Regions from separate parts of the Kitasatospora sp. NBC_01302 genome, predicted to be linked through region 2. Evidence: riboswitches for the same ligand, from Rfam matches in the RefSeq annotation. Region 2 holds a riboswitch; the other holds the start of a gene.
What was found. Region 2 has a riboswitch for S-adenosylmethionine ahead of OG294_RS29295 (aminotransferase class V-fold PLP-dependent enzyme). Riboswitches for the same ligand answer to the same signal wherever they lie in the genome.
Positions count from the first base shown of each region.

Region 1 (9,066 bases), 1.5 Mb from region 2:
CCGAGACCACCGCGGAGAGCCGGCTCACCCTGGTGCCCGCCTCGCTGGCCAAGGGCCTGGAGTACGACTACGTGGTGCTGGACGAGCCGGCCGCCGTGGTGGCCGGCGAGCCGGACCGGCGCACCGGCCTGCGGCGGCTGTACGTCTCGCTGACCCGTGCCGTCTCCGGCCTGACGGTGCTGCACGCCGAGCCGCTGCCGGCCGAGTTGGGCTGAGCCCGTCGGCGGCGCTCCGCAGTGCGGACCGCCGCCGACCGGACAGGCCGCTCAGCCGCTCAGCCGTCGATCAGCGCTCGCCACCGGGCGACCTTGGCCGCGTCGACCGGCGAGTTCCAGCCCGCTGTCCGCACCGCGCCACCCACGTGGAAGGCGTCGAAGCCCTCGGCCCGCAGCCGCGGCAGGTGCTCGGCGTGCAGACCGCCGCCGATCAGGATCCGCTGCCGGTAGCCGGGCTCCCCCGACTTGGCCAGCTCACCGGCCAGCACCTCGCCGCCCGCCGCGACCCCCGCGGCGGCCCCCGAGGTGAGGAAGGTGTCCAGGCCCGGCAGCTCGCCGACCGCGGCGCGCAGCGCGGCCCGGTCGGCGCTGTGGTCGATCGCCCGGTGGAAGGTCCAGCGGCAGCCCGCCACCGCCTCGGCCACGGTGCGCACGGCGGGCAGGTCGACGTTCCCGTCCGCGTCCAGGAAGCCGAGGACGAACTCCTCGGCGCCCTCGGCGCGCAGCGCCACCGCCCGGGCCACCAGCTCCGCGAGGTCACCGGCGCCGAAGCCGTCCCGGATCCGCAGCATCACCCGCAGCGGCAGGTCCACGGCTGCCCGGATCGCGGCGAAGTCGGCGAGCGCGGGGGTCAGCCCGTCGGCGGCCATGTCGGTGACCAGTTCGAGCCGGTCGGCACCGCCCGACTGCGCGGCCTGGGCATCGAGCGCCGTCAGCGCGATGACTTCGAAGATTGGTCTAGACATATCAGCTACCCTGCCACATCACCCGACCCACCGGCGAGCCCCCGGCAGGACCCGGCGTACGAAAGACGGGCCGTCAGCCGACCGGGGTGCCGCCCCGCCGCGGGGGGCGAGCACAATGACCGTCATGCCTACCGACCCGCACCCCGCCACCGACGCCCTGCTCGATCGATGGACCGCCCTGTTGGAGCGCTGCTCGGCCACCGTCGACCCCGAGCCGTACGGGCGCGCGCTGCTGGCGCGCTGGGCCGAGCCGCATCGCCGGTACCACACCACGGACCACCTGCTGGCCGTGCTGGACGAGGTGGACGCACTCGCCGAGTACGCCGACGCGCCGGACACCGTCCGGCTGGCGGCCTGGTTCCACGACGCCGTCTACCAGCCGGACCGGTCCGAGAACGAGGAGCGCAGCGCCCAGTTGGCGATCCGCGCGCTGCGCGAGGCGGGGCTGGCGGCCGGGCTGATCGAGGAGGTGGTCCGGCTGGTGCGGCTCACCGTCAGCCACTTCCCGCGCCCCGGTGACCGGGACGGCGAGGTGCTCTGCGACGCCGACCTCGCGGTGCTCGGGCGCTCGCCCGAGGCGTACGCCGGCTACGCCGCCGCGGTCCGCGAGGAGTACGCCTTCATCCCCGAGGAGGTGTTCCGCCGCGAACGCGCGCTCATCCTGCACCAGTTGATCGCGCTGCCGGTGCTCTACCGCACCCCCGCCGGGCACGCCCGGTTCGAACAGCAGGCCCGCGCCAACCTGCTGGCGGAGATCAACACCCTGATCGCCTAGCCGTCGCCTAGGGCTGGAGCGAGCCGACCGCCGCCACCACGACGCCCTCCTTGCCGCACACCCAGTGCGGGTCGGGCCCCAGCTCGGGCTCCACGCCGAGCGCGTGCGGGTCGCCCTCGCGCGCGCAGTCCTCGCACAGCGGCCAGCGGCCGTAGCCCTCCAGCAGCGCGTCCTGGACGTCCTGGGCGAGCAGCCCGGCCACGAACTCGACGCCGTCCGGCCACTGCTCCAGCCACCAGCGCCGGTGCGTCACGGCGTCCTCCACCATGGACACCACGGCGGCGTCCGCGGCGGGGTCGCGGTCCAGGACGGCGCGGGCGGACAGGTCGGTGAGGATCAGCGCGCGGGCCTGGTGCAGGGCGGCTTCGATGTCGGACATGCACCCATTCTCGCGCACCCCCGGGGGCGGGTGGGCACGCGAAAGGGCGGCCTCCCGAAGGAGGCCGCCCTGTTCAGAACCCGTGATCCTCGGTGGAGGATCAGAAGTCCATGTCACCGCCCGGCATGCCGCCCGGAGCGCCGGCAGCGGCCTTCTCCGGCTTGTCGGCGATGACGGCCTCGGTGGTGAGGAAGAGCGCCGCGATGGAGGCGGCGTTCTGCAGCGCGGAGCGGGTGACCTTGGCCGGGTCGATGATGCCCTCGGCGATCAGGTCGACGTACTCGTTGGTCGCGGCGTTCAGGCCGTGGCCGGCGGGGAGGTTGCGCACCTTCTCCACCACGACGCCGCCCTCGAGGCCGGCGTTGACCGCGATCTGCTTGATCGGGGCCTCCAGCGCGACCTTGACGATGTTGGCACCGGTGGCCTCGTCGCCCTCCAGCTCCAGCTTGTCGAAGGCGACCGACGCCTGCAGCAGCGCGACGCCACCACCCGCGACGATGCCCTCCTCGACGGCCGCCTTCGCGTTGCGAACGGCGTCCTCGATGCGGTGCTTGCGCTCCTTGAGCTCGACCTCGGTGGCCGCGCCGGCCTTGATGACGGCCACGCCGCCGGCCAGCTTGGCGAGGCGCTCCTGGAGCTTCTCGCGGTCGTAGTCCGAGTCGCTGTTCTCGATCTCGGCGCGGATCTGGTTGACCCGGCCGGCGACCTGGTCGCTGTCGCCGCCACCGTCGACGATGGTGGTCTCGTCCTTGGTGATGACCACCTTGCGGGCGCTGCCCAGCAGGTCGAGACCGGCGTTCTCGAGCTTGAGGCCGACCTCCTCGGAGATCACGGTGCCACCGGTGAGGATGGCGATGTCGCCGAGCATGGCCTTGCGGCGGTCGCCGAAGCCCGGGGCCTTGACGGCGACGGACTTGAAGGTGCCGCGGATCTTGTTGACCACCAGGGTCGACAGGGCCTCGCCCTCGACGTCCTCGGCGATGATCAGCAGCGGCTTGCCGCTCTGCATGACCTTCTCCAGCAGCGGGAGCAGGTCCTTGACCGAGCCGATCTTGGAGTTGGCGATCAGGATGTACGGGTCGTCGAACGACGCCTCCATCCGCTCCAGGTCGGTGGCGAAGTAGGCCGAGATGTAGCCCTTGTCGAAGCGCATGCCCTCGGTGAGCTCGAGCTCCAGACCGAAGGTGTTGCTCTCCTCGACGGTGATGACGCCTTCCTTGCCGACCTTGTCCATGGCCTCGGCGATGAGCTCGCCGATCTGGGTGTCGGCGGCCGAGATGGAGGCGGTCGAAGCGATCTGCTCCTTGGTCTCCACATCCTTGGCCTGGGCCAGCAGCTGGTCCGAGACGGCCGCGACGGCCTTCTCGATACCGCGCTTGAGGGCCATCGGGTTGGCGCCGGCGGCGACGTTGCGCAGACCCTCGCGGACGAGCGCCTGGGCGAGCACGGTGGCGGTGGTGGTGCCGTCACCCGCGACGTCGTCGGTCTTCTTGGCGACCTCCTTGACGAGCTCCGCGCCGATCTTCTCGTAGGGGTCCTCGAGCTCGATCTCCTTGGCGATGGAGACACCGTCGTTGGTGATCGTGGGGGCGCCCCACTTCTTCTCAAGGACGACGTTGCGGCCCTTGGGGCCCAGCGTCACCTTGACGGCGTCGGCAAGCTGGTTCATGCCGCGCTCAAGGCCGCGGCGAGCTTCCTCGTCAAACGCGATGATCTTGGCCATCGGAAGTGGTCCTCCAGGACACGGTCGACTGCTCGGACCAGTGGTGCCCGCGACGGACGGCCCTGGTATGCGGGGGTCCTGTCCCCTACCGCTCCCGGAGCCTCACCGACCCGGTCCGTTGTCACTCTCAAGCTGTGAGTGCTAACGCCAATGATTAGCACTCCGGCATGGCGAGTGCAAGCTCCTCGGGCGACCCGACGACAACTCGCGGCAAAACGAACGGCAGGCCCGCGGGACGTCCCGGTGTCCGGGAAGTCCCACGGGCCTGCCGCTGAACCACCAGCTCGGTGAGAGCCGAGGCTCCGAGGTTCGGAAAGGTCAGACCGCCGCGCGGACCATGTCCGCCTGCGGGCCCTTCTGCCCCTGGGAGATCTCGAACTCGACCCGCTGGCCCTCTTCAAGGGTGCGGTAGCCGTCCATCTGGATCGCGCTGTAGTGGACGAACACGTCCGCACCACCGTCGACCGCGATGAAGCCGTAGCCCTTCTCCGCGTTGAACCACTTGACGGTGCCCTGAGCCATTCCGAACTCCCCTAGTGCTGTGCTGGCCCTTCGCGCACCCGCAGGTCACGGGCGCGGGTCTTGGTGGAGCGACCCGAGGAATCCCCCCTGGGCGCGCTCCCGCATGCCGCAGCGTCCCACCCCCGGGCGCCAGTTGGCGCTGACGAAGCAGGCGCATGCATCGACCGCGGCTGAATGTATCCGCATCGGCGCCCTGTGCAACAGGGCCACTGAACGCCAATTCGCTTGGGGCGCCAAGGGATAGTCGGGGATGAATGCGACAGACCTCGGCAATTCGGCTGGGACATAGCGGACGAAACCCGCAAATAGTCCAAAGAATTCTGACGAGGCGCCGACAGGGTTCGGGCGATACCTCGGCAGATGCGTCTCACCGGCCGGACGGCTCCAGCCGCGCTCAACTGCCGTGCGAGCGGCGGGGCGAGCCGGACCCGGACATCGGGGACAGCCTATGCCCTGCCGGAGACAGCCACGGACACCGGCCGGGCCGCCGCGCCACCGGCGGGCGGCCGACAGCAGGGCGCCGCCCGGCCAACAGCCGGACGGCGCCCTGGAAACGCGCTCGAAGGGGCGCTGACGCCGCGTCAGCAGCCGCCCGCCACCGCCGGGATGATCGAGACCCCGGCGCCGTCCCCGACCTCGGTGGCCAGGCCCTCGGCGAACCGCACGTCGTCGTCGTTGACGTACACGTTCACGAAGCGGCGCAGCTTGCCCGCCTCGTCCAGGATCCGCGCGGCGATGCCGGGGTGGTTGCGCTCCAGGTCGGCGATGACCTCCTGCAGGGTGGCGCCCTCGGCGCTCACCTCGGCGGCGCCCTCGGTGTAGGTGCGCAGGATGGTCGGGATACGGACGTTCGCGCTCATCGGTGTCTCCTCGCTTGCTGAACTGCCGGCTGAGCCGCTGGCTCAGCTGCTGGGGGTGGGGTCAGGACGCCAGGCCGGCGGCGCGGAAGGATTCCAGGGTCGGCCGGATGGTCGCGGTCAGGCCCGCGTCGGCCACCGCGTCCAGCGTCTTGAGGCCGTCCCCGGTGTTGATCGCCACGGTCTCCTTGGCCGGGTCCAGCAGACCGTTCTCGACCAGCTTCTTCAGCACGCCGATGGTCACGCCGCCCGCGGTCTCGGCGAAGATTCCCTCGGTGCGGGCCAGCAGCCGGATCGCCGCCACCACCTCGGCGTCGGTGACGTCCTCGACCGCGCCGCCGGTGCGCCGGGCGATGTCCAGCACGTACGGGCCGTCCGCCGGGTTGCCGATCGCCAGCGACTTGGCGATGGTGTCCGGCTTGACCGGGCGGATCGCGTCGTGACCCGCCTTGAAGGCCGCGGAGACCGGCGAGCAGCCGGCCGCCTGGGCACCGAAGATCTTGTAGGGCCGGTCCTCGACCAGGCCGAGCTTGATCAGCTCCTGCAGCCCCTTGTCGATCTTGGTGAGCTGCGAGCCGGAGGCGATCGGGATCACGATCTGCTCCGGCAGCCGCCAGCCGAGCTGCTCGCAGATCTCGAAGGCCAGCGTCTTGGAGCCCTCGCCGTAGTACGGGCGCAGGTTGACGTTGACGAAGCCCCAGCCCTCGCCGGCCGGGTCGCCGATCAGCTCGGAGCAGAACCGGTTCACGTCGTCGTAGTTGCCCTCGATGCCGACCAGCTCACCGCCGTAGACCCCGGCCATCACGACCTTGCCCTGCTCCAGGTCGTGCGGGATGAAGACGCAGGACTTGAAGCCGGCCCGGGCCGCCGCGGCGCCCACCGCGCCGGCCAGGTTGCCGGTGGAGGAGCAGGACAGCGTGGTGAAGTCGAAGGCGCGGGCGGCCTCGATCGCGCAGGCCACCACCCGGTCCTTGAAGGAGTGGGTCGGGTTGCCGGAGTCGTCCTTGACGTGCAGCTGGGCGGTGAAACCGAGCTCGCGGCCGAGGTTGTCGGCCTTCACCAGCGGGGTCCAGCCGGGGTTCAGGTTGGGCTTGCCGGCCACGTCCGCGGGCACCGGCAGCAGCGGGGCGTAGCGCCAGATCGAGGCGGGGCCGGCCTCGATCCGCTTGCGCAGCTCGTCGGCGTCGTAGCCCTCGTAGTCGTAGGCGATCTCCAGCGGGCCGAAACACTCCAGGCACGCGAAGCTGGGACCGAGCGGGAACCGGGTGCCGCACTCGCGACAGGACAGCGCGGCGGCGGGGCCGAGATCGACGGGACCGACAGCTGCAGGGGTAGCGGTAGCCATGATGGCGAGGCCTCTCTCCTCATCTTCCCCATGGCGCGGTCGCGCCACAGGCCGGAATTGGCACCTGCCCCGCCGGGGCCCGCGAAGGCCGGACGAGAAGGTTGCCGGGACGTCGACGGGCCGTTCCCTCAGTCCCTCTGGATGAGCTCTATGAAGTTGTGGACACCAGGAATGCTGGCGAGTCCGAGCGATCGACCCCGGCGTGCGAAGGTCTGACCGCAGTACGAAGACTGTATCCGAAGGGCGGTCCACCGAGGCCGACCGTCCGACCCGCGAGACGAGATTCACAAGGAGCGAGATTTGCCTGCCGAGCAGAGCCCCGCGCTACTCCCGGAGGCGGCCGACTGGCTGCGCCGACGCTCCTGGCGGGCGGGCGACCGGCCGCCCGCCGCGCTGCTCGCCGCCAAGCAGGCCGCGGGGGCGGCCGGCACCGTCAGCGTGGTGCTGCCCGCGCTGGACGAGGAGTCCACGGTGGGCGACATCGTCACGGTGATCCGCCGCGAGCTGATGGAGCGGCTGCCGCTGGTGGACGAACTGGTGGTGGTCGACTCCGGCTCGGCGGACCGCACCGCCGAGGTGGCCGCGGCGGCCGGTGCCCGGGTGGTGCACCGGGACGCGATCCTGCCCGGACTGCTGGCCGTGCCGGGCAAGGGCGAGGTGCTCTGGCGCTCGCTGCTGGTGACCAGCGGGGCGATCGTCTGCTTCATCGACGCCGACCTGCGCGCATTCGACCCGGCCTTCGTCAGCGGCATCATCGGCCCGCTGCTCACCGACCCCGACCTGCAGTTGGTCAAGGCGATGTACGACCGCCCGCTGGAGACCGAAGGAGCGGTGGTGCCGGCCGGCGGCGGCCGGGTCACCGAGCTGGTCGCCCGCCCGCTGCTGGACCTGCACTGGCCGCAGCTGGCCGGCTTCGTGCAGCCGCTGGGCGGCGAGTACGCGGCCCGCCGCTCGCTGCTGGAGCGGCTGCACTTCCCGACCGGCTACGGGGTGGAGCTGGGCCTGCTGGTGGACGCGCTGGAGCTGGTGGGCCTGGACGCGCTGGCCCAGGTGGACGTGGGGGTGCGCCACCACCGCCACCAGGACAGCCAGGCGCTGGGCCGGATGGCCGCCACCATCTACCGCACCGCCCTGGAGCGGCTGGACCGCACCCACCGCCTGAAGGCCGCCGAGAACCTGGCCCGCCCGGTGCTGACCCAGTTCACCCGGGACGCCGTGACCCGCGACTTCACCGCCCACAGCCACCAGGTGATCGCGCTGGAGCGGCCCCCGGTGATCGGGCTTCCGCAGTACCGGGCGCAGAGCGTGTGACCAAGGTCCGGGTTTGCGTCCGCACGCCCCCGGCAAGGTTGAAGATATGTCCGATCACACGCCCGCACGCATCCTGGTGGCATCCAACCGGGGTCCGGTCTCCTTCAGCAGCGGCCCGGACGGCACGCTGACGCTGCGGCGCGGCGGCGGCGGACTGGTCTCGGGGCTCTCCGCGATCGACGACCCGGGCACGGTCTGGGTCTGCGCGGCACTCGGCGAGGCGGACCGCACGGCGGCCCGGCGCTCGCCGCAGGGGCGGCTCGACCAGGGCGGCTTCGATGTCGGCGGACAGGCCGTCCGGATGCTGGACATCGCCCCCGAGGTCTTCGACCAGGCCTACAACGGGGTGGCCAACTCGACCCTCTGGTTCCTGCACCACCTGCTCTACAACACGCCCACCGCACCCGTCTTCGACGCCGACGCCGCCGCCCGGTGGACGGCTTTCGAGGCCTACAACGCGGCCTTCGCCGAGGCGCTGGCCGCCGAGGCCGCCCCGGGCGCCGCCGTGCTCGTGCAGGACTACCACCTGACCCTGGTGCCGGCGCTGCTCCGCGAGCTCCGTCCCGACCTGCGGATCAGCTACTTCCTGCACATCCCGTGGGCCCCGGCGGACTACTTCCGCATGCTGCCGGACGAGCTGGCCCGCGCCGTGCTGACCGGGGTGCTGGGCGCCGACCGGGCCGGCTTCCACACCCGCCGCTGGGCCGAGGCCTTCGCGGACTGCTGCGAGCAGCTCCTGGACGCGAAGATCATTTCTGGGGCGGGCCCCCGGTCCGACCTCTCGGTCAGCCACCAGGGCCGCACCACCAGGCTCGGGGTGCACGCGCTGGGCGCCGACGCCGACTTCCTGCGCGAGCGCGCCCACCGGCCGGACGTGGACGAGCGGCTGGCCGCGCTGCGCGAGGCGGTGGGCGGGCGGCGGACCATCGTGCGGGTGGACCGGACCGAGCTGAGCAAGAACATCGTGCGCGGCCTGCAGGCCTACCGGCACCTGCTGCGCAGCCGCCCCGAGTGGCGCGAGCAGGTGGTGCACATCGCCTTCGCCTACCCCTCCCGGCAGGACCTGGCCGAGTACCGCGACTACACCGCGGCCGTGCAGCGGCTCAGCCAGGAGATCACCGAGGAGTTCGCCACCGACTCCTGGCAACCGCTGATACTCCAGGTCGAGGACGACTTCGCGCGCTCGCTGGCGG
Region 1 is NZ_CP108404.1:5,177,522-5,186,587, reverse strand. It holds gene OG294_RS22600 (HelD family protein) at 1-215, shown strand, start outside; gene OG294_RS22595 (copper homeostasis protein CutC) at 275-961, opposite strand; gene OG294_RS22590 (HD domain-containing protein) at 1,077-1,736, shown strand; gene OG294_RS22585 (hypothetical protein) at 1,744-2,115, opposite strand; gene groL (chaperonin GroEL) at 2,216-3,838, opposite strand; gene OG294_RS22575 (cold-shock protein) at 4,157-4,360, opposite strand; gene OG294_RS22570 (MoaD/ThiS family protein) at 4,942-5,220, opposite strand; gene thrC (threonine synthase) at 5,282-6,562, opposite strand; SAM riboswitch class I at 6,579-6,710, opposite strand; gene OG294_RS22560 (glucosyl-3-phosphoglycerate synthase) at 6,863-7,873, shown strand; gene OG294_RS22555 (alpha,alpha-trehalose-phosphate synthase (UDP-forming)) at 7,920-9,066, shown strand, end outside.
Region 1: linked by a shared signal. The riboswitch ahead of thrC (threonine synthase) and the one ahead of OG294_RS29295 (aminotransferase class V-fold PLP-dependent enzyme) in region 2 are both predicted to bind S-adenosylmethionine.

Region 2 (9,066 bases):
GCGCTCGGTGCCGGCCGCGGCCGCAGCGGCGGCCAGCTCGGCCTGCAGCTTGCGGGCCTCGGCCTGCGCCCGGCGGGTGTCGCTCTCCAGGCTGCGCACCTTCTTGCGCAGCGACTCCGCCTCCTTGCGGATGCCCTCGGAGTCCGCGCGCTGGCGCTCCAGATCGGCCCGGGCCGCGGCACGGGTGGCGGCCAGCTCCTCCTGGAGCTTCTCCACCAGGCGGGCCGCCTCCGCCGCCGCGTCCTGCGCGCCGGCCCGCTCGGCCTCCTCGCCGGCCTCGGCGACCAGCCTGGTCCAGCCGCTGGTGCGCAGCAGGTAGGCCGCAGCCGCCACGTCCAGCGGCTCGGCGGCGCCCGGCACCTGGCCGGTCTCCAGTGCCCTGACCAGGTCGGGCTGCCCCAGCCGCAGCCGGTCCGCTATCCGCAGCCGGAAGACCGGCTCGGCCTCCAGCGCGGCGGCCAGCGCGGTGCCGGCGTACTTGGCCCGCCGGGCGGGGGTGAACTTCGCGTACGGGCGCAGGGTCGGCGGCAGGTCGGCGGACGGCAGCCCGCCGAGCGCGTCCGCGGCCAGCCCGATCACCCGCCGGCGCACGCCCTCGGGCAGCGGGCGGTCCAGCTGCTCGGCCGCCGCGGGCTCGGCGCCGAGGTCGGCCGTCGGCTCCGCCGGTTCGCCGCCAGCGGGCACGGGCCCCTGCGACTCGGCGGCCTGGCTGGCTGCGTCCATCGCGTCCTCGGCTCCGATCCTGTCTGTGCGGCTGCCCCGGCCCTGTGCCGGCACACCCTGACTCACCGCCCGGTGACTCACCGCTCCATGCAATTGTCGCGTGCGCGGCGGTGATTTTTCAGCAGCCCCTGGTCGGGGCGGGCTCAGCCCGCGCTCTCGGCGCCCGGGCGGGCCACCAGCTCGACCTGGTCGACCGCGTTGCACCAGCGGCAGCGGATCGACTCCAGGCTCTCGCTGAGCACCTCGCGCTCCTCCACGCTCGCCTCGCCGGCCAGGTCCAGGTGCAGGTACTCGACCACCCGGGAGGACCGGGTGACGTCGAACCGGGTCAGGTTGCCACAGAGCGTGCAGCGCCAGCGGGTCTCGGCGGTGGGCGCGGGGACGGGCATGAGCTGGGTCCTCTCGGCTGCGGCCTGCTCCGGGCCAATGCCCGGCCGGGCCTCAAGCCTAGGGCCTGACCCCGTGGCGGTGGCCACCGGATACCCCTTCCGACCAGCACCGCCATCCCTCGAACACCCGCGCGGGCCGTCACCCGCTCGCCGTACAGCGCGGGTGTCGCCGACCGCCCGGCGCGGAATGCATCGCCGCATGCCGCTCCCCCGGCCCGCCTGGGCCCAGCCCCCCGACGGCGGTCCGGTCCCGGTCGTCACCTGCCTGCTCATCGCGCTGAACTGCCTGGTCTTCCTGGCCGGCCCCAGCGGCATCAACCCGCACTACGGCACCGGCGCCGCCGTGCGGGCCTGCGCGGCGCAGCACTACCAGCAGCGCTGGGGCGCGATCCCCGTCGAGCTGCTGAGCAACCGTCCGCTGACCCAGGGCCGGCTGGCCACGCTGACCGCGCCGGTGAGCGGCTGCCCGCTGCTGACCACCCCGCACAAGATCCCGGCGCTCTCCGCGCTCAGCTCGCTCTTCGTGCACGGCGGATGGCTGCACCTGCTGGGCAACATGCTCTTCCTCTATGTCTTCGGCGCCGACGTCGAGGAACGGCTGGGCCGAGTCCGCTTCCTCCTCTTCTACCTGACGGTCGGCGCGCTGGCCGCCTACGGCTACGCGGCCGCCTGCGGGCACGGCACCGAGTCGCTGCGCCCGCTGGTCGGTGCCTCGGGCGCGATCGCCGGGGTGCTCGGCGGCTACCTGCGCCTGTACCCGCGGGCCCGGGTGACCGCGCTGGTCCCGCTGCTCTTCTTCCTGCCGCTGCGCTTCCCGGCCTGGCTGGTGCTCGGCCTCTGGTTCGCCGTCCAGTGGTGGTCGGTGCACCAGGCCGGGCCCGGGGTCGCCTATCTGGCCCATGTGATCGGCTTCAGCGCGGGGTTCCTGGCCTTGTGGGTGCTGGGCAGGCGCGCCGGATACCCTGGCCCCACGCTCCCCCAGCCTTCCCCCGGGGGGACCCCCAGCCCAGGAGCCTCGCCGTGATCACCGCCATCGTGCTCATCAAGACCAGCGTCGACCGGATCCCCGAGATCGCCGAGGCGATCGCCGCGATCGACGGGGTCAGCGAGGTCTACTCGGTGACCGGCGGCTACGACCTGGTCGCGATGGTGCGGGTGCGCCGGCACGACGACCTGGCCGAGGTGATCCCCGGACGCCTCAACAAGGTGCCCGGGGTCGCGCACACCGAGACCCAGATCGCCTTCCGCACCTACTCGCAGCACGACCTGGAGGCCGCCTTCGCGCTCGGCCTGGACGGCTGACGGCACCTCTCAGCGCCGGGTGTCGGCGACGCAGCGGCCGCCCTCGTTGCGGTAGTTCCAGCGGGCGCCGTCGCTGACCAGCTCGCGCACGGCGGCCAGGAAGCGGTCGATGTGCTCCTCGGGCGTGCCGGCCCCGAAGCTGACCCGGATCGCGTTCAGGCTGCGCTCGCCGGGCAGCGAGGGCTCGGGCGCCCCGCACTCGGACGGGGCGGCCTGCTCACTGCCCAGCAGGGTGCGCACCAGGGGGTGGGCGCAGAAGAGCCCGTCGCGCACCCCGATGCCGTACTCGGCCGACAGCGCCGCCGAGAAGTGCGAGCTGTTCCAGCCCTGCACGACGAAGGAGAGCACGCCGACCCGCGCCGCCGCGGGGCCGAACAGGCTGAGCACCCGGACCTCGGGGATCTCGGCCAGGCCGGCCGTCAGCCGGTCGATCAGGTACTGCTCGCGCTCCTGCAGCGCCTCGAAACCGGCCTCGGTCAGCGCCCGGCAGGCCGCGGCGATGGCGTAGGCACCGATCACGTTGGGCGAACCGGCCTCGTGCCGGGCCGGGCCCTGGTGCCACTCGACGGCCACCGAGCCGTCCACCTCACGGGCCACCGTGCGGCTCGCGCCGCCGCCCGCCAGGTACGGCTCGGCCGCGTCCAGCCAGTCGCTGCGCCCGGCCAGCACACCCGCGCCGAACGGGGCGTAGAGCTTGTGGCCGGAGAAGGCGACCCAGTCGACGTCCAGCTCGCGCACCGAGACCCGGTGGTGCGGGGCCAGCTGCGCGGCGTCCAGCACCACGCGGGCGCCGTGCCGGTGCGCCACCCGGGTCAGCTCGGCCACCGGCCACAGCTCGCCGGTGACGTTGGAGGCACCGGTGACGCAGAACAGGCGGGGCTCGGCGGGGCTGCCGGCGGCCAGCGCCTCGGCCAGCGCGGCGACGGCCTGCTCGGGCGAGCTCGGGGCGCGCAGGTAGCTGACCGCCAGGCCGGCCTGGCGCCAGGGCAGCAGCGAGGCGTGGTGCTCGGTCTCGAAGGCGAAGACCCGGGTGCCGGCCGGCAGGGCGCCCGCCAGCAGGTTGAGCGAGTCGGTGGTGGCCCGGGTGAAGACCACCTGGTCGTCCTCGCGCAGGTCCAGGAAGTCCGCGACGGTGCGCCGGCTCTGCTCGAACAGGTCGGTGGAGAGCTGCGAGAGGTAGCCGGCGCCGCGGTGCACGCTGCCGTAGTACGGGGCGTAGGCGGCCACCTCGTCCCAGACCCGCTGCAGCGCGGGCGAGCTGGCGGCGTAGTCGAGCGCGGCGTAGCCCACCTTCTCGCCGGAGACCAGCGGGACCTGGACGTCGGCGCCGAGCACGGCGAGGGGGGCGCAGAGATCGAGGGAAGACGGCATGAGGATGCACTCCTTCGGAGTCAGGACCCCGGGAGTGCGAATATGCCGGTGGTCCGCGCTTGCCACACGGACCTGTCGCCGTCTGGCCTGGTCTTCACCCAGGGCACCCCGCCACGGACGGAGGGTTGCCGGACAGCAAGCTGGGGCTTGTCGCGCTGTCACTCATGACCTGGCGAAGACTTTAGATCAGCTCCCGAAGTGCGGTCAAACACCGTCCCGGCATCCGGACACACATGAGACCCGCAGGCCAGCGGCCCGCGGGTCTCGTGGAACTGACGCCGGGTCAGTGCGCGGTGGCCTCCGCCCAGCGCTTGAGGGTGTCCTGCGCGGCGCCCGAGTCGATGGCCGCGGTGGTGCGCCGCATCGCCGCGGCCAGCTGCTCGACCAGCGGCGCGTCGGTCAGCTCCAGGGCGACCAGCGCGGCTGCCGAATTGAGCACCACGGCGTCGCGCACCGGCCCCTGCTCCCCGGCCAGCACCCGGCGCGCCACCGCGGCGTTGTACTCGGCGTCCGCCCCGCGCAGCGCCTCGATGCCGACCAGCTCGATGCCCAGCTTGCGCGGGTCGAGGACGGTCTCGGTGACCCGGCCCCCGCGCACCACCCAGACCCGCGAGGTGGCGCAGACCGTCAGCTCGTCCAGCCCGTCGTCACCCCGGAACACCAGTGCGGAGGAGCCGCGCTCGGCGAGCACCCCGGCGATCAGGCCGGCCAGCCGGGTGTCGAAGCAGCCGACCGCGTGCGCGGTGACGCGGGCCGGGTTGGTCAGCGGACCCAGGATGTTGAAGGCGGTGGCCACCCCGAGGTCGCGGCGGGCCGGGGCGGCGTGCCGCATCGCCGGGTGGAAGGTGGCCGCGAAGCAGAAGGTGAGGCCGACCTCCTCGGCCACCTCGGCGACCCGCCGGGCGCTCAGGTCCAACCGGATCCCGAGCCGCTCCAGCACGTCGGAGGAGCCGCTGGCGGACGAGGCCGCCCGGTTCCCGTGCTTGACCACCTTGGCGCCGGCCGCCGCCGCGACGATGGCCGACATGGTGGAGATGTTGACGGTCTTGGCCCGGTCGCCGCCGGTGCCGACGATGTCCACCGCGGGGCCGGGGATGTGCAGCGGCTCGGCGTGCGCGTACATCGCCTCGACCAGGCCGCAGACCTCGGCCACCGTCTCGCCCTTGGCCCGCAGCGCCACCACAAAGCCGGCCACCTGGGCCGGGCTGGCCTCGCCGCTCATGATCCGGTCCATCGCCCAGGCGGCGTCCGCCTGGGTCAGGTCCTGGCCGGTCAGCAGCGCGTTCAGCAGGTCCGGCCAGGTGCGGACCACCTGCGCGGGGTCCTGACCGCCGTTCGCAGGGTTCACATTCACCATGGCCGACTCCAGCTCGCATCCGGTGCTCGTTACGGGGATGCAGCCAGCCTATCGACCGGCGAAGGGCCGCCGCGGCACCCGCGACGGCCCTTCTCTGCTCGTGAGACACCGGCCGGCGGCCGGCGGCGCCGGCCGTCCAGGAGGCGGAACGCTCAGCGCGCCAGGCTGCGCGCGCCCAGACGGGCGCGGAGCAGGGTGGCCACCGTCTCGGCCAGTGCCACCGGGTCGACCGGCTGCGAGATCGCCGCGTCCGCCCGGCTCCAGGCCGCCAGCCAGGTGTCCTGCGGGCGGCCGATCAGCACCAGCACCGGCGGGCAGCCGTAGATCTCGTCCTTCACCTGGCGGGCCAGCCCCAGTCCGCCGGCCGGCACTGCCTCGCCGTCGAAGAGGCAGAGGTCCACGCCGCCCTTCTCCAGCGCGCGCAGCACGGCGGGGACCGTGGCGCACTCCAGGTACGTAACCTCCGGCAGGTCGGCGGCCGGCCGCCGGCCGAGCGCCGAGGTGACCTGCGCGCGGGTGTTGCGGTCATCGCTGTAGACGAGAACGGTGAGCGTCTCGTCACTCGTGTGCGTCGCCATCGACCTGCTCCCATGTGATCCAGACCACGTCCAGTCACCACCGGATGCTACTCCCGATCACCCCCCGCGGGGCGCGACTGGCGCGATCTCTTCCGGATCCGGCCCGCCGGCGCCGCCCGCCGGGCCGGTCGGGCCGGCCCGGGCGGGCGGCCCGCCGGGCGGGTGGCAAGCTGTCACCCGCCCGGGCGAGACCGCGTCACCCTCGGCGGTACAGTCCACCCGGACGGCCCACAGCGGTACGCCACCGGTGCCCCGCTGGCCGTCAGGACACGCGTGGCACCCGGGTGGTCCGGCCCAACGCGCCGTCAGAAAATCACCATCCGCACGACGAAACCCCTCGTCAACCGGCGCGCACCGGATACGCACGGCCACCGGCGCAGCCATCCGGGCATACCGCACGCACCGGACACTCCGAGGGAGACCCCCCGGCGTGAAGACGGAATAAGGGACCGACATAATGTCGGTCGTGGCGACAGCAACAGCAACAGAAACCGGGCACGCTCATGGATCGGTCAACCGACCGAACATGACCAGTGTCGGAACCATCGTCTGGCTGAGTTCCGAGCTGATGTTCTTCGCGGCCCTCTTCGCGATGTACTTCACGGCTCGCTCCGTGAAGGGACCAGACTTCTGGGCCGAGAAGGCGCATGCCCTCAACGTCCCCTTCTCCTCCGTGAACACCACGATCCTGGTGCTCTCCTCGCTCACCTGCCAGCTCGGCGTGTTCGCTGCCGAGCGCGGTGACGTCAAGAAGCTCCGCACGTGGTTCTCGATCACCTTCATGATGGGGGCGATCTTCATCGGGGGTCAGATCTACGAGTACACCAACCTGGTGAAGAAGGACGGCATCTCGCTCTCCTCCGACCCGTACGGTTCGGTGTTCTACCTGACCACCGGCTTCCACGGGCTCCACGTGACGGGCGGTCTGATCGCCTTCCTGCTGGTGCTGGGGCGGACCTACGCTGCCAAGCGGTTCACGCATGAGCAGGCCACCGCGGCGATCGTCGTGTCGTACTACTGGCACTTCGTCGACGTGGTCTGGATCGGCCTCTTCGCGACCATCTACCTGATCAAGTAACCGATCAGGTCGCTGGCCGCCGGCCGGACCCCGTGCCCTCACCGGCTCCGGGTCCTTTGCCCGTGCCCGCCTTTGCCGATGCCTACCGGCACCGGGCCCCTCCACCAGTCGACCAGATCCTGACACCGGGGTTATCTCGTGAAAAAGCTCTCCGCACGACGGCGCCACCCACTGGCGGCGCTGGTCGTCCTACTCTTCGCCCTCGCGGCCATCGGGGGGCTGTACGCCGAGTTCGCGCCCGCCGAGAACGCGCAGGCCGACAGCTCCGCGCAGTCGCTCGCGATCGATGAGGGCAAGCGGCTCTTCGCCGTGGGCTGCTCCTCGTGCCACGGCCTCAACGGCGAGGGCAGCAGCACCGGCCCCAGCCTGGTGGGCGTGGGCTCCGCCGCCGTCGACTTCCAGGTCGGCACCGGCCGCATGCCCGCCCAGCAGCCGGGTGCGCAGATCCCGAAGAAGAAGAACATCTACAGCCAGAGCGACATCGACGCGATGGCCGCCTTCGTCGCCTCGCTGGGCCCCGGCCCGGTGACGCCGACCAAGGACCAGTACACCTCCACCGAGACGGACGCGATCTCCAAGGGTGGCGAGCTGTTCCGGACGAACTGCTCGCAGTGCCACAACTTCGCCGGTGCCGGCGGTGCCCTGACGCAGGGTAAGTTCGCGCCCTCGCTGGAGAACGTCGACCCGAAGCACATCTACGAGGCCATGCAGACCGGCCCGCAGAACATGCCCTCCTTCCCCGACACCACCATGCCGGAGAAGCAGAAGCAGGAGATCGTGGCCTTCGTCCGCTACCAGGCGAACGAGGCGCCCAACCCCGGTGGTCTCTCGCTCGGCAGCCTCGGTCCGGTGACCGAGGGTCTGTTCGGCTGGATCTTCGGTCTCGGTGTCCTGATCGCGATCGCGATCTGGGTCGCCGCTCACACCACCAAGGCCAAGAAGTCATGAGCCACGACATGTCAGACGACAAGCTGCCGCAGGCGCACGCCGCCGGCGAAGGGCACGGCGAAGCCGCCGTTGCCGACAACCCGTTCGCGGACCCGGGGCTGCCGCCCCACGAGCCGCGGCGGACCGACATCGACGAGCGGGCCGCCAAGCGGGCCGAGCGCCAGGTGTCGCTGCTCTTCATCGTCTCGATGCTGGCGACCGTCGGTTTCATCGCCAGCTACGTCAGCATCGACGCCGACCGGATCGTCTACATCTTCCCGCTGGGCCACATCAGCGCGCTGAACTTCGCGCTCGGTATGACCCTGGGTGTGGCGCTGTTCTGCATCGGCGCGGGCGCGGTCCACTGGGCCCGCACCCTGATGTCGGACGTCGAGCTGCCGGCCGAGCGCCACGCGATCGAGGCCGACGACGAGACCCGCGCGGACGTCATCGAGCAGTTCAAGACCGGCGCCGCCGAGTCCGGCTTCGGCCGCCGCAAGATGATCCGCAACACCCTGATCGGGTCCATGGCCCTGGTGCCGCTCTCCGGCGTGATGCTGCTGCGCGACCTCGGCCCGCTGCCCGAGAAGAAGCTCGACGTCACGGGTTGGAACGAGGCCACGCCGAACGCTCCGATCCGGCTGGTCAACATGAACACCAACGAGCCGATGAAGGCCGAGGACATCGCGGTCGGCTCGCTGACGTTCGCCAAGCCCGGCCCGTCCGCGCTGCGTCCGGCCGGTCTGCAGGAGTCCGACGAGGACTTCCAGGAGGCCATCGCCAAGGACGCGCTGATGCTGATCCGCATCCAGCCGAACGACATCAAGGACGCCGACTCGGCCGCCCTGGGCTTCGAGGGTGTGCTGGCGTACTCCAAGATCTGCACCCACGTCGGTTGCCCGATCTCGCTGTACGAGCAGCAGACCCACCACGCGCTCTGCCCCTGCCACCAGTCGACCTTCGACCTGTCGGACGGCGCGCGCGTTATCTTCGGCCCGGCCGGGCACCCCCTGCCGCAGCTGAAGATCGTCACCGATGCCTCCGGCTACCTGGTAGCCCCCGGCGGCTTCGAGCACCCCGTCGGTCCGAGCTTCTGGGAGCGCAGCGAATGAGTTCCGCGTCGACTAGCGCGAAGCAGGCCGCACCGGCCAGCACGCGCGACAAGCCCGCCAACAAGGCGGAGGCCGCAGCCGACTGGGTGGACGGCCGGCTGGGGATCTACTCCCTGGCCAAGGCCAACCTGCGGAAGATCTTCCCGGACCACTGGTCCTTCATGCTCGGTGAGATCTGCCTCTACAGCTTCATCATCATCATCCTGACGGGCGTCTACCTGACGCTCTT
Region 2 is NZ_CP108404.1:6,663,916-6,672,981, reverse strand. It holds gene OG294_RS29315 (NYN domain-containing protein) at 1-723, opposite strand, end outside; gene OG294_RS29310 (hypothetical protein) at 867-1,112, opposite strand; gene OG294_RS29305 (rhomboid family intramembrane serine protease) at 1,312-2,136, shown strand; gene OG294_RS29300 (Lrp/AsnC family transcriptional regulator) at 2,133-2,414, shown strand; gene OG294_RS29295 (aminotransferase class V-fold PLP-dependent enzyme) at 2,424-3,785, opposite strand; SAM riboswitch class IV at 3,836-3,955, opposite strand; gene trpD (anthranilate phosphoribosyltransferase) at 4,069-5,142, opposite strand; gene OG294_RS29285 (hypothetical protein) at 5,295-5,720, opposite strand; gene ctaE (aa3-type cytochrome oxidase subunit III) at 6,178-6,798, shown strand; gene qcrC (cytochrome bc1 complex diheme cytochrome c subunit) at 6,937-7,746, shown strand; gene qcrA (cytochrome bc1 complex Rieske iron-sulfur subunit) at 7,743-8,837, shown strand; gene qcrB (cytochrome bc1 complex cytochrome b subunit) at 8,834-9,066, shown strand, end outside.